4 regions of the Kitasatospora sp. NPDC052896 genome follow, and region 1 is predicted to be linked to each of the others. Evidence: riboswitches for the same ligand, from Rfam matches in the RefSeq annotation. Region 1 holds a riboswitch; each other region holds the start of a gene.
The links. Region 1 has a riboswitch for cobalamin ahead of metE (5-methyltetrahydropteroyltriglutamate--homocysteine S-methyltransferase). Riboswitches for the same ligand answer to the same signal wherever they lie in the genome.

Region 1 (3,201 bases):
CGGCCAGTACGGGCGGGCGGACGTAGCGGGTGCCGTAGGACTGGACCCAGCCGTGCCGGGTGGCCAGGTAGCCGGTGAGCTGCTCGGCGAAGTACTGGACCATGTCGTTGCGCTCGGGCTCGCCGTGCACCAGGACGTCGAGGCCGGCCTTCTCCTGGTAGGCGATCACTTCGCGGACCTCGGCCTCCATCCGTTCCCGGTAGGCGGCGGCGTCGATGCGTCCGGCGCGCAGGTCGGCGCGGGCGGTGCGCAGCTCGGGGGTCTGCGGGAAGGAGCCGATCGTGGTGGTCGGCAGCAGCGGCAGGCCGAGCCGGGTGCGCTGGGCCTCGGCGCGCTCGGGGTAGGCCTGGGCGCGGCGGGCGTCGGCGGCCGTGGTGGCCGCCGTCCGGGCCCGCACGGCTGGATCGTAGGTGAGGGCGGAGGCGGCGCGGGAGGCCAGGTCGGCGCGGTTGGCGGCGAGTTCGGCGGTGATCGCGGAGGCGCCCTCGCCCAGACCGCGGGCGAGCAGCGCGGCCTCGGCGGCCTTCTGGCGGGCGAAGGCGAGCCAGCGGGCCACCTGCGGGTCGAGGTCGCGCTCCCGGTCCGCGTCGAGTGGGACGTGCAACAGCGAGCAGGAGGGGGCGACGTCGACCCGGTCGGCCAGCCCGAGCAGTACGGCCAGGGTGGACAGCGACTTCTCCAGGTCGTTGATCCAGATGTTGCGGCCGTCCACCACGCCGGCGACCAGGCGCTTGCCGGGCAGGCCGCCGACGGCCGCGAGGTCGTCCAGGTTGGCGGCGGCGGGGCCGGTGAAGTCCAGCGCCAGGCCCTCGATGGGAGCCTTGGCCAGCACTGGCAGTGCCTTGCCGAGACGGTCGAAGTAGGAGGCGATCAGCAGCTTTGGTCGGTCCGTCACGGCACCCAGCTCGCGGTAGGCGCGGGCGGCGGCGTTCAACTCGGCCGGGGTGCGGTCCTGGACCAGCGCCGGCTCGTCCAGCTGGACCCACTCGGCACCGGCCGCGCGCAGGTCCGCGAGGAGCTCGGCGTAGACCGGCAGCAGCCGGTCGAGCAGGGTGATCGGCTGGAAGTCGGCGGCCACGCCGGGCGCGGGCTTGGCCAGCAGCAGGTAGCTGACCGGGCCGAGCAGCACCGGGCGGCCACGGTGGCCGAGGGCGAGCGCCTCACGCAGTTCGGCGACCGCCTTGGTGGAGTTGGCGGCGAAGACCGTGTCCGGGCCCAACTCGGGCACGAGGTAGTGGTAGTTGGTGTCGAACCACTTGGTCATCTCCAGTGGCGCGACGTCCTGGGTACCGCGGGCCATCGCGAAGTAGCCGTCCAGCGGGTCGGCGGCGACGGCGGCCCGGTGGCGCGGCGGGATCGCGCCGACGGCGACCGTGGCGTCCAGCACGTGGTCGTAGAGCGAGAAGTCCCCGGTGGGCACCTCGGTGACGCCGGCCTCGGCCAGCCGGTGCCAGTTGTCGCGGCGCAGGTCGGCGGCGGTGACCCGCAGGACCTCGGCGCTGACGCGGCCGGCCCAGTAGCCCTCGATCGCCTTCTTCAGCTCCCGGTTCGGGCCCTGCCTCGGGTAGCCGTGGACGGTGGCCTGCGGGGTGGTGGAACTCGATGACACGGAACTCTCCTTCGCGAGTCGCGTTGCGATCCCGGGAGAGCACGGAGGTACGAGGGTACGGGAGTGGGGGGACGCGGCACCAGGGGGTGCCCGCCCAGCCCGCCGACCCTCCCACGAGGTCACCGAGATCACCGCGCACCGGTGGCACGCGGGCAGTGGCAGGTCTTCGGACTCGTGGGCACGCCGGGCCTGTTGGTCCGGCACCTACTGGCCGTCGCTTCCCGGGCCCCGCTGGGGCCCAGTGCGTGTGACGGCGGTCGTTCCCACTCACCGCTGCGGGGCAGTCCCGGATTCCCACCGGGTTCCCTCTTGCGACGCGCCTGCCTGGCTGGCAGGGCGAACCGACTGCGAGTCACAGCCTAGGCCCATCGGGCAGCTCCGGCATCGACTGTCCGGATCGCGGATGGTGGCGTGGGAGGGATTCCGGCCGTGGAGAGCTCGGGACCGCCCCGCAGCGGTGAGCCGCCGGGCGCCCCGGTGGCCGCAGCGGGCACCACTCGTCGGACGGTCCGCGCGCCCGAGCCCAGCCCGCCGAGTCGGCGCGGACCGGGTCCGGGGCGAAGGTGCTGAGGTGCTCGTCGACCGTCGGCGGCCGGCTGGTGGCGGGCGCGGCGCGCCGGGGTCAGTGCTCGTGCCGCCGCAGGACGGGGTAGGGCACGGTGGTGCGGCGGTTCTCGTCGATGACGAGGGGGCCGCCGGCCGGCGGCCGGGCTCGCTGGACGCAGTCCTGCCGTTCGCAGATCCGGCAACCGAGGCCGATCGGGGTGGCCGCGCGGGGGTCGTCCAGGGCGACGCCCTCGGAGTAGACGAGCCGGTGGGCGTGGCGCAGCTCGCAGCCGAGTGCGAGGGCGAAGGTGGTGCGCGGGGCGCCGTGCCCGGGTCCGCTGCGGGTCACGGTGGTGGCGGCCCAGAAGTAGCGCTTGCCGTCGGGCATCTCGGCGACCTGGGTGAGAATCCGGCCGGGGGCGGAGAAGGCCTCGTAGACCGTCCAGAGCGGGCAGGTGCCGCCGAGCCGGGAGAAGTGGAAGTCGGTGGCGGACTGCCGTTTGGAGATGTTGCCGGCCCGGTCCACCCTCAGGAAGGAGAACGGGACCCCGCGCAGGCCGGGCCGTTGCAGGGTGCTCAGGCGGTGGCAGACGGTCTCGAAGCCGACGCCGAAGCGGGTCTGGAGCAGCTCGACGTCGTAGCGCAGCTCCTCCGCGGCGGCGTGGAACGCCGTGTACGGCATCAGCAGGGCGCCCGCGTAGTAGTTGGCGAGACCGATGCGGGCGAGCGCCGTGGCCGCCGGGGAGCCGAGGGAGGGTGCGTCGGCGAGGTGCTCGAGGAGCGGTCCGTGTTCGAGGACGGCGAGCTGGGTGGCGAGCTGGAAGGCGCGGCGGCCGTCGGTCAGCCAGGGCGAGAGGTGCAGCAGGCGGGCCGCCGGGTCGTACCTGCGGACGTCGCCGGCCGCCGGCCCGGGCGGGGCGGTGGCGACGACGCGGATGCCGTGCCGGGAGGCGAGCCGGTGCTCCAGGGCGTCCGCCGCCCGGGCGGGCACGATGCCCAGCGCGGCGGCGTCGTCCTCGGCGGCGGTGTCCAGCTCGGCGATGTGG
Region 2 (3,201 bases), on a different contig from region 1:
GCCGTCGAGCAGTGCCCTTCCCGCCGCGGGTCGGTTGACCCGGTAGAGCGTCTTGAGCAGGGTCGACTTCCCGCTGCCGTTGGGGCCGAGCAGGCCGACCAGGTGCCCGTCGGGAACGGTGAGGTCCACGTCGGTGACGACGCGCCGGCCCGCGACGTCCACACACAGTCCGACCAGTTCCAGGCTCACTGGTCGGCTCCGTACAGGTAGGGGCGGCGCCGGATCAGCACGATCAGCACCGGTGCGCCGATGAAGGCGGTGATGACGCCGATGGGCATCTCCTGGGGAGCGACGACGGTGCGGGCCAGCAGGTCGCCCAGGACCGTGAACGAGGCTCCGAACAGCACTCCCACGGGGAGCGAGCGCCGATGGTCGGATCCCACCAGGAGCCGGACGATGTGCGGGACCACCAGCCCCACGAACCCGATCACCCCGCTGACCGCCACCGACACCCCCGCCATCAACGAGGTGACCAGGAACAGGTTCCGCCGCAGCCGCCGTACGTCGACGCCGAGTGAGGAAGCCGCCTCGGCGCCCATGGCGAGGGCGTTGAGGGAGCGGGACCGGGCCAGTAGGAAGATCATCGCGGTGGCCAGGGCAAGGGTCGGGACGGAGAGCTGTGACCAGGTGGCCAGGCCGAAGGAGCCCATCAGCCAGAACAGTACGGACTGGGTGGCCTGCGGGTTCCCGCGGAAGATCAGGAAGCTGGTCACCGACTCGAACAGGGCCGAGAGCACCACGCCGCAGAGGATCAGCTGGGTGGGGGCCAACTGCCGCCCCTGCCGCGCCAGGAGCAGCACCGCCAGCATGGCCGCCAATGAGCCGAGCACGCTTCCGAACGAGATCGCCCACGCGCCGAGCGAGGCGAACGCACCGAACAGCAGCACCGTGGTCGCCCCGACGCTGGCCCCCGAGGAGACACCGAGCAGGAAGGGGTCGGCCAGGGCGTTGCGCACCTGGACCTGCACCACCGTGCCCGCGGTCGTCAGCGCCGCGCCGACCACCGCGGCCAGCAGTACCCGGGGCAGCCGGATCTGCCAGACGATGGTGTCGGCGACGGAGGCGGCCGGCCGCCCCGACAGATGGTCAACGACCACCTGCCACACCGCTTCCGGGCTCAACGACACCGATCCGACGCCCACCGCCAGGGTCACCACCGTGACCAGCAGGACCGTGCACGCGGCCAGCACACGAGGGAGCGGGAGACGGCGACCCCGGCCGGTCGAGGCAGCCGGCAGCGCGGGTGGGTGGCCCGTCGCGGCGTCAGGCGCGTCATCCGCCGGCGCGACGCCCAGCGGAACCCGGGCCGGCGGTATGTGATCGTCCGGGTGCACCGAACATCCTCCTTCTACGTGTGCGGGAGGATGCGGGGGGACGGCAGGACTGCGGGACTCCCCGAACCGCCCTTCCTCCGAGGGCCGTTCCGTCGACGTAGCGGCAGGCGACCGGGCTTGCCCCCGAGGGGGACCACCGTTGCGGGACAGCGCCGGAATCACACCGGCTTCGCTGCGACTACACCGTCACGACCCGAGGCCGTGACGGTGTCAGTGTAGGTACAGCGAACCGTCACCATCAATCCTGCACAGCCGGCCAGGCGTCGATTCCTGCGTGACCGTCGTCACCGTCGCACCGGTCCCGGCGCGGTGCTGTCGTGAGGGCGACGAGGGCCCGTGGTCCTGAGCCGGGCTTCACACCTGCCGAGCGGGCTCGTCCGCGCCGAGCGTGCTCAGGGGGTCCGCCCCCCCGGGGGCGGAATGTGGTCGTCCGTCATTTCATCTGTCGAGGTGTGGCTCGGTGCGGTTCGCCGTGATGCGGCCGACGCCGGGCTAACCCTCCGTTCGGTGTGGGATGCGTCACTCGGCTTTCGTTGCCGTGTACGTGTCGAACCTCTTGTCGAAGCGCGTCGGTGACCCTACCTTCCCGATCAGGTAGCTACCGATCGGCCATGACTTCGCGCATCAACTCCGGTCAGCCAGACCGGAATTGTCGCTCGATCATGCCCCCACACCCCCACAACGATAGGCCCAGAGGAGACGCTGATGTCCCCGTCCCGCCGCTCCATATCCGCCGTCGCGATCGCGGCCGCGCTCGGCTTCGCCCCCATGGCCGCGCTCTCCGCCACGCCGGCGGCGGCCGCCGCGCCGCTCGTGCAGGCCCCGATGCACCACCTCTCCGGCCAGGCCGGTGGCTCCACGCCGTTCTTCGTCAGCCACGGCGGCCCGTCGCACACCACGACCACCAGCGACAACTGGTCCGGCTACGCGGCCACCGGCTCGACCTACACCAACGTGTCGACGACCTTCGTGCAGCCCGCCGTCGACTGCTCCCAGGGTGACGGCTACTCCAGCTTCTGGGTGGGCCTGGACGGCTACAGCTCGCAGTCGGTCGAGCAGACCGGCACCGAGGCCGACTGCTCCGGCGGCCAGGCCGAGTACTCCGCCTGGTACGAGATGTACCCGGCGGACCCGGTCACCTACGACAACGTCGTCCAGCCCGGTGACGTGATCACCGAGACGGTCAGCTACGCGTCCAACTCGTACAAGCTGACCCTCAGTGACCGCACTGAGGGCTGGACCAAGACCACCACCAAGAAGGAGAGCGGCCTGGCGCGGTCCTCCGCCGAGGTGATCGCCGAGGCGCCCTGGGACGGCAGCGTCCTGCCGCTCGACGACTTCGGTACCGTCAACTTCAGCAACTCGACGGTCAACGGCTCCTCGCTGGCCTCCAGCAACCCGGTCGGCATCAACATGGTCTCCGACTCGGGCACGCCCGAGGCGACCATCTCCGGGGTGTCCGGTGGATCGTTCTCCGTCACCTGGAACAGCCTGTAACACCCGGCGGTGACACCCGGCCGTCACGGCCGCGCACGCGCGGCCGGGGTCACCAGCCGTACTCCGGCGAGCGGGGGGGGGGGCCCCCCCCCCCCCCCCGGCGGCGGGGCCCCCCCCCCCCCCCGCCCCCCCCCCCCCCCCCCCCCCCCCCCCCCCCCCCGCCCCCCCCCCCCCCCCCTCGCTCCGGTCCCCGCCTGTCCCGCCGCCCTTCGACGGCCCACGGCTCGTGCTGGCCGTGGAGAGCGAGCCGAAACCGGACGGCTCGACCGGCCCGTCACCCGATGGGGTGACCGTCGCGAGGACGGTCCTCGACGGACCCGTGCGGGCCGGCCTCCTCCGTGCGGCCGGGCACACCGGCATCGCCGCCGCC
Region 3 (3,201 bases), on a different contig from region 1:
GAGGAGGGCGAGATCCGGATGCTGGCCGCCGCCGCGGCCTCGCGCGGCCGCGGGGTCGGCGAGGCCCTGGTGCGGGCCTGCGTCACCCGCAGCCGCGAACTCGGCCTGGCCGGCATGGCGTTCTCCACCCGCCCGGCGATGACCGCCGCCCACCGGATCTACGAGCGGGTCGGTTTCCGGCGCACTCCGGAGCGCGACTGGTGCGTCCGCCCGGGGGTCGACCTGTTGGTCTACAGCCTCGCCTTCTGACCGGCGCGCCCGGTCAGCCCGCCGCCGCCGCGCGTTGCAGCAGGCGGGTCCGCAGGTACGCGTCGAAGGCCGGCGCGGCGGCCGTGGCGGTGGCGTCCTGCGCCGCGCCGCCCGGCTTCACCGTGCCCTCGACCGTGAGATAGCCGTACCGGCCCAGCGTGCCGTGCGTGCCGGCACAGCCCGGACCGGTGCAGAACGACACCGCGCCCGGCGCGGCCAGGCCCTGGAGCTGCCCCTGGAAGCCGGCGAACGCGGCGTCGGCCTGGCTCCGGTGGTCGAAGACGGCGACTCCCAGGGTCACCACGCTGTCCCCCGTGGCGTAGCTGGCCCTGATCACCTGACGGCAGTCCTGGGCCGCGAGCAGGTTGCCCAGCCCACCGGTGGTGGCCTTCCAGCACGGCTCGGTGGCCACCTCGGCGGCCCGGGTCCAGGTGGCGCCGGCCACCGTGACGGTCGGCTCGGGGAACAGGCCGGCGGCGGAGAGCGGCGCGGTGTCGGTGGCGGCGTCCCAGAGCGGGGTTGTCGGGTCCGCCGACGCCGTCGAAGCCCCCGCGGCCACCACGGCCGCCGCCCGAGGCGCGGTCGGGGACCTCGCGAGCAGCACCGCCGCCCCGGCCCCGCCCAGCACCACGAGCACGCCCAGCACCCCCAGCAGCACCCGCAGCCGGCCCCGGCGACGAGCCTCGGCCGCCGAGCGGTCGGCCAGCGCGGTCCAGTACTCCACCGGAGCGGTGGCCACGACGGGCGGCGCGCCCGGCAGCACGCCGGGTGGCTCTCCCGGGTACCCGAAGCCCGCTCCCGAATCCCCCGCCCCTTCACTCACGGGCGACGATCCTATGACACCCCGGGAGCTGACACGCCGGGATCCCCGCCGACGCCCCCTCAGCCCGCCCGCACCGGGCCGTCCACCCGGCCCGGTAATCGATCCGTGTCCGAAGCGGTGGCTCACCAACCCGCCTCCGTCACCAGTCCGCCACGCCACGCCACACTACATGTGGGTGTTACATCCATCAGCCACCACTACATGTATGCTCGCTCTCGCTGTCGACGCAGGGGAACCCGGTGTGAGTCCGGGACTGCCCCGCAGCGGTGAGCGGGCGCCCCCACGAGGCGCCGGCGAGTCCGAGTACCTGCCGACGGTGTGCCACACGGCTTCCCCGCAGAGGCCTTGAAGCACGTCCAGCTTGTGTCCGGGCCTCGCGGGTGGGCCGGGGATGCCGCCGCAGCGCGCCGCCGGGTACGGGTGGCCGCGCCGAGCTCCCCTGCCCTGCCCCGGTCCGGTTCGTCCCACCGTCCGTCGCCGTCGCCAGGAGAGAGCGCCTTGACCACCGCTGCCTCAGCCACCCTGCCCGCCCAGGGAACCAGCACCGACCCCCTCGACCGGTCGGAGCCCGGCGCCGCGCTCCTCCGGACGCTGACGGACCGGAGCAGCGACCTCCCCCAGGTGGACCCCGGCCACGTCGCCGCCGCCGCACTGCGCGGCCGGCACGCCGGCTCCGACTTCGCGGAGCTGCGCGGGCTGGCCGTGGAGGCCGCCGCGTCGATGATCGCCGAGGACCCGCAGTACTCGAAGCTGGCCGCCCGACTGCTCGCCGAGGAGATCGCCGACGAGGCCGTCAGCCAGGGCGCGATCTCGTTCGCCGCCTCGATCGCCGTCGGCCACACCGAGGGCCTGATCGGCGACACCACCGCCGACTTCGTGGCCCGGCACGCCGCCGCGCTCGACGCGCTGATCGACCGCCGGGGCGACGACCGCTTCGAGTACTTCGGCCTGCGCACCGTGCAGTCCCGCTACCTGCTGCGCCACCCGATCACCCGCAAGGTGATCGAGACCCCGCAGCAGTTCATGCTCCGGGTCGCCTGCGGCCTGGCCGTCGGCGACAGCGCCGAGTCGGTCACCGAGGTGGCCGAGCTGTACCGGCTGATGAGCACGCTCTCCTACCTGCCGTCCTCGCCGACCCTGTTCAACTCCGGCACCCGGCACCCGCAGATGTCCTCCTGCTACCTGCTGGACTCGCCGCTGGACAACCTGGACTCGATCTACTCGCGTTACGCGCAGATCGCCCGGCTGTCCAAGCACGCCGGCGGCATCGGCCTGTCCTACTCCCGGATCCGCTCGCGCGGTTCGCTGATCCGCGGCACCAACGGCAAGTCCAACGGCATCGTCCCGTTCCTGCGCACCCTGGACTCCTCGGTCGCCGCGGTGAACCAGGGCGGCCGGCGCAAGGGCGCGGCCTGCGTCTACCTGGAGACCTGGCACGCCGACATCGAGGAGTTCCTCGAGCTGCGCGACAACACCGGCGAGGAGGCGCGCCGCACGCACAACCTCAACCTGGCGCACTGGATCCCGGACGAGTTCATGCGCCGGGTGAACGCCAACGCCGACTGGTCGCTCTTCTCCCCCGCCGACGTCCCCGAGCTGGTCGACCTGTGGGGCGAGGAGTTCGACGAGGCGTACCGGAAGGCCGAGGCCGCCGGCAAGGCGGTCCGCACCATCCCGGCTCAGACCCTGTACGCCCGGATGATGCGCACCCTCGCGCAGACCGGCAACGGCTGGATGACCTTCAAGGACGCGGCCAACCGCGCCGCCAACCAGACCGCGCTGCCCGGCCGGACGGTGCACTCCTCCAACCTCTGCACCGAGATCCTGGAGGTCACCGACGACTCGGAGACCGCGGTCTGCAACCTGGGTTCGGTCAACCTGGGTGCCCACGTGGCCGCCGGCGCCACCGCCGGTGACCTGCTGAACGCGATGGACTGGGACCGGCTGGACGCCACCGTGCGCACCGCGGTCACCTTCCTGGACCGGGTCATCGACATCAACTTCTACCCGACCACCGAGGCCGGTACCTCCAACTCCCGTTGGCGGCCGGTCGGTCTGGGCGTGATGGGCCTGCAGGACGTCTTCTTCCAGCTGCGGATCGACTTCGACTCGGCCGAGGCGAAGGAGCT
Region 4 (3,201 bases), on a different contig from region 1:
AGTACGCGGGACGACGTCCTGAACGTGGAGGTCCAGGGCGTCGAGGGTGAGGTCGTCGCGGATGACAGCCGGGTCACGCAGCCGCTCGCGTCAACGATCGGCTGCGCTGGCCTACATCGCCAGCAGCATCGTGAACATGCCCACGCCCAGTACCAGATGACACGCCTCGGGCCACTGCGGCGACCACAGCACCCCGACTCCGCGGTACCGTCGGGCACCGGACGGGGCCACGGCGAAGTCGAACAGGCGGGTGCAGCTGACGACCACGCAGACACCGAAGAAGACCAGCAGCGCACCGGTGAGCCAGGCGGCACCCACCACAGGTGCCATGCCCGGCATCGCCGGCATGGCACCTGCCGCGTTCGCCATCCGCCCAGCCATGGAGACGGCCATGTAAACCATGGCCAGATGCCCGACCGCGTGCTCCAGATGGTGCCGGCGATGGCCCGCGGAGCGCACGGCGGCGGCCGCCGACCACAGGCCCGCCGGCACGAGAACGGCCACCCACAGGCCTTCGGGCAGGGCCACGCCGGTACCGACCGGGAGGGCCATCACCGCCATGCCCAGCCCCTTGAGTGCCGAGGACGCCTCCAACCGCCTCTCCTCACCGGCCAGTTGGGAGGCCAGGCGCCACCGGACCAGGCAGAGCAGCCCGGTCGCGGTCATCAACGGGACGAAGAGCCATGTCACCAGCTCGGGTTGTCGCATCCGTGTGCTCCCCCTTCCTTCGCACCACCCAGGGTGGAGGGTCGCGAGAGCCCGGAGCACGGGGGCACACTCCGCGCACGGAAGCGCAAGGGGCGTACGAGCAGCGCACGATGAGGCCGAGGAACGCATGCACAACCGCCACCCCGGGGCGGGGGAAAGCCGAGTTGGTTCGCTCTCCGAGGGAGCGTCTGCCGGGACCGCTACCGCCCCTCCCTCCCGGACCACTCCCCCACCCCGCCGCACCACCCGCGCCGCGCTGCTTCGGTCCCGACCGTTCCCGCCGGAAGAGGCGTGGCCCCTGGACTTACTAGGACGTCCAACTATATGGTCGTGACAGGTCCGCGGTGTCAGGGAAGCCGGTGTGAGTCCGGCACGGTCCCGCCACTGTGACCGGGGAGCTCGTCCTCGCAGGAGTCATGGCCACTGGCAGCCAGCCGGGAAGGCCCGAGGGCGGGCGGTGATCCGGGAGTCAGGATACCGGCCGCGGGTGGTTCGTGCTTTCCACGAGGATGGAGACGACACGCATGACTCCAGGGTGCCCGCGGTTCGCCGCCCCAACCCGTGCCGTGCAGAAAGCCCTTCGGGACAACAGGTCCTGACGGGTTCGTTCACCTCCTCCGCCGAGTCGGTCCCGCGCCGCACCACCGTGCGCCGGGCCGCCGGAGGAGGTCTCCATTCCTCCTCTCCCACCCCTGTCGAGAGAAGGAACCGATGGTCCGAGAACTGACCCATTTCATCGCCGGCAAGCGGATCCCCGGTGCCTCCGGGCGCTTCGGCGACGTCTACGACCCCAACACCGGGCGGGTCCAGGCCCGGGTACCGCTCGCGAGCCGCGCCGAGGTGGAGTCCGCGATCGCCGACGCCGAGCAGGCGCAGGTCGGCTGGGCCGCCTGGAACCCGCAGCGCCGGGCCCGGGTGCTGATGCGGTTCCTGCAGCTGGTCGAGCTGGAGAAGGACGAGATCGCCCGGCTGCTCTCCGCCGAGCACGGCAAGACCGTCGCCGACGCCCACGGCGACCTGCAACGTGGGCTGGAGGTGGTGGAGTTCGCCGCCGGGATCCCACACCTGCTGAAGGGCGAGTACAGCGACAACGCCGGCAGCGGCATAGACGTGTACTCGATGCGCCAGCCGCTGGGCGTGGTCGCCGGCATCACCCCGTTCAACTTCCCCGCGATGATCCCGCTCTGGAAGGCGGCACCCGCGCTCGCCTGCGGCAACGCCTTCGTCCTCAAGCCGTCCGAGCGGGACCCCTCGGTGCCGCTGCGGCTGGCCGAGCTCTTCCTGGAGGCGGGGCTCCCGGCCGGGGTGCTCAACGTGGTCAACGGCGACAAGGAGGCCGTCGACACCCTGCTGGAGGATCCGCGGGTGCAGGCGGTCGGGTTCGTCGGCTCCACGCCGATCGCCCAGTACGTCTACGCCACCGCCGCGGCCCACGGGAAACGGGCGCAGTGCTTCGGCGGGGCGAAGAACCACATGATCGTGATGCCGGACGCCGACCTCGATCAGGCCGCGGACGCGCTGATCGGCGCCGGGTACGGCTCGGCCGGCGAGCGCTGCATGGCGATCTCGGTCGCCGTCCCGGTGGGCGAGCAGACCGCCGACGCCCTGGTGGCCAAGCTGACCGAGCGGATCGCGGCCCTGAAGGTCGGCCGTTCGGACGACCCGGCCGCGGACTTCGGCCCGCTGGTCACCCGGCAGGCGCTGGACCGGGTCCGCGAGTACATCGGCCTCGGGGTCCAGGAGGGTGCCGAACTCGTCGTCGACGGCAGGGACTTCCGGCTCGAAGGCCACGAGGACGGCTACTTCCTCGGCGCCTCGCTGTTCGACCGGGTCACCCCGGACATGCGGATCCACCGCGAGGAGATCTTCGGCCCGGTGCTCTCGGTGGTGCGGGCGGCCGACTACGAGGAGGCGCTGCGCCTGCCCAGCGAGCACGAGTTCGGCAACGGGGTGGCCATCTTCACCCGGGACGGCGACACCGCCCGGGACTTCGCCCGCCGGGTGAACACCGGCATGGTCGGGGTGAACGTGCCGATCCCGGTCCCGATCGCCTACCACACCTTCGGCGGCTGGAAGCGCTCCGGTTTCGGCGACCTCAACCAGCACGGCCCGGACTCGATCCGCTTCTACACCCGCACCCGGACCATCACCTCGCGCTGGCCCTCGGGGGTCAAGGAGGGCGCGAGCTTCACCATCCCCACGATGGAGTGAGCAGCGTGCACGACCTGACGAAGGATCAACTCGCCATCGCGGAGACCACCCGGGCCTTCGCCGACGAGTACCTGGCCCCCGACGCGGTGGCCTGGGACCAGGCCAAGCACTTCCCGCTGGACGTCCTGCGCAAGGCGGCCGAGCTGGGCCTGGGCGGCGTCTACGTCCGCGAGGACGTCGGCGGCTCCGAACTCACCCGGCTGGACGGCGTGGTGGCCTTCGAGGCACTGGCCACCGGCTGTCCCTCGATCGCCGCCTACCTCTCCATCCACAACATGGTCG

Region 2: another riboswitch for cobalamin. It lies ahead of ACIGXM_RS34420 (FecCD family ABC transporter permease); the one in region 1 lies ahead of metE (5-methyltetrahydropteroyltriglutamate--homocysteine S-methyltransferase).
Region 3: another riboswitch for cobalamin. It lies ahead of ACIGXM_RS07035 (ribonucleoside-diphosphate reductase subunit alpha); the one in region 1 lies ahead of metE (5-methyltetrahydropteroyltriglutamate--homocysteine S-methyltransferase).
Region 4: another riboswitch for cobalamin. It lies ahead of ACIGXM_RS25740 (CoA-acylating methylmalonate-semialdehyde dehydrogenase); the one in region 1 lies ahead of metE (5-methyltetrahydropteroyltriglutamate--homocysteine S-methyltransferase).

Annotation. Positions count from the first base shown of each region.
Region 1 is NZ_JBITZU010000004.1:59,336-62,536, forward strand. Features, by position in the region: gene metE (5-methyltetrahydropteroyltriglutamate--homocysteine S-methyltransferase) at 1-1,609, opposite strand, end outside; cobalamin riboswitch at 1,749-1,970, opposite strand; gene ACIGXM_RS11110 (short-chain fatty acyl-CoA regulator family protein) at 2,232-3,201, opposite strand, start outside.
Region 2 is NZ_JBITZU010000033.1:20,484-23,684, reverse strand. Features, by position in the region: gene ACIGXM_RS34425 (ABC transporter ATP-binding protein) at 1-189, opposite strand, end outside; gene ACIGXM_RS34420 (FecCD family ABC transporter permease) at 186-1,334, opposite strand; cobalamin riboswitch at 1,419-1,553, opposite strand; gene ACIGXM_RS34415 (G1 family glutamic endopeptidase) at 2,040-2,831, shown strand.
Region 3 is NZ_JBITZU010000002.1:196,054-199,254, forward strand. Features, by position in the region: gene ACIGXM_RS07025 (GNAT family N-acetyltransferase) at 1-249, shown strand, start outside; gene ACIGXM_RS07030 (hypothetical protein) at 263-1,072, opposite strand; cobalamin riboswitch at 1,261-1,402, shown strand; gene ACIGXM_RS07035 (ribonucleoside-diphosphate reductase subunit alpha) at 1,595-3,201, shown strand, end outside.
Region 4 is NZ_JBITZU010000015.1:62,836-66,036, reverse strand. Features, by position in the region: gene ACIGXM_RS25745 (DUF5134 domain-containing protein) at 112-708, opposite strand; cobalamin riboswitch at 1,017-1,209, shown strand; gene ACIGXM_RS25740 (CoA-acylating methylmalonate-semialdehyde dehydrogenase) at 1,420-2,919, shown strand; gene ACIGXM_RS25735 (acyl-CoA dehydrogenase family protein) at 2,916-3,201, shown strand, end outside.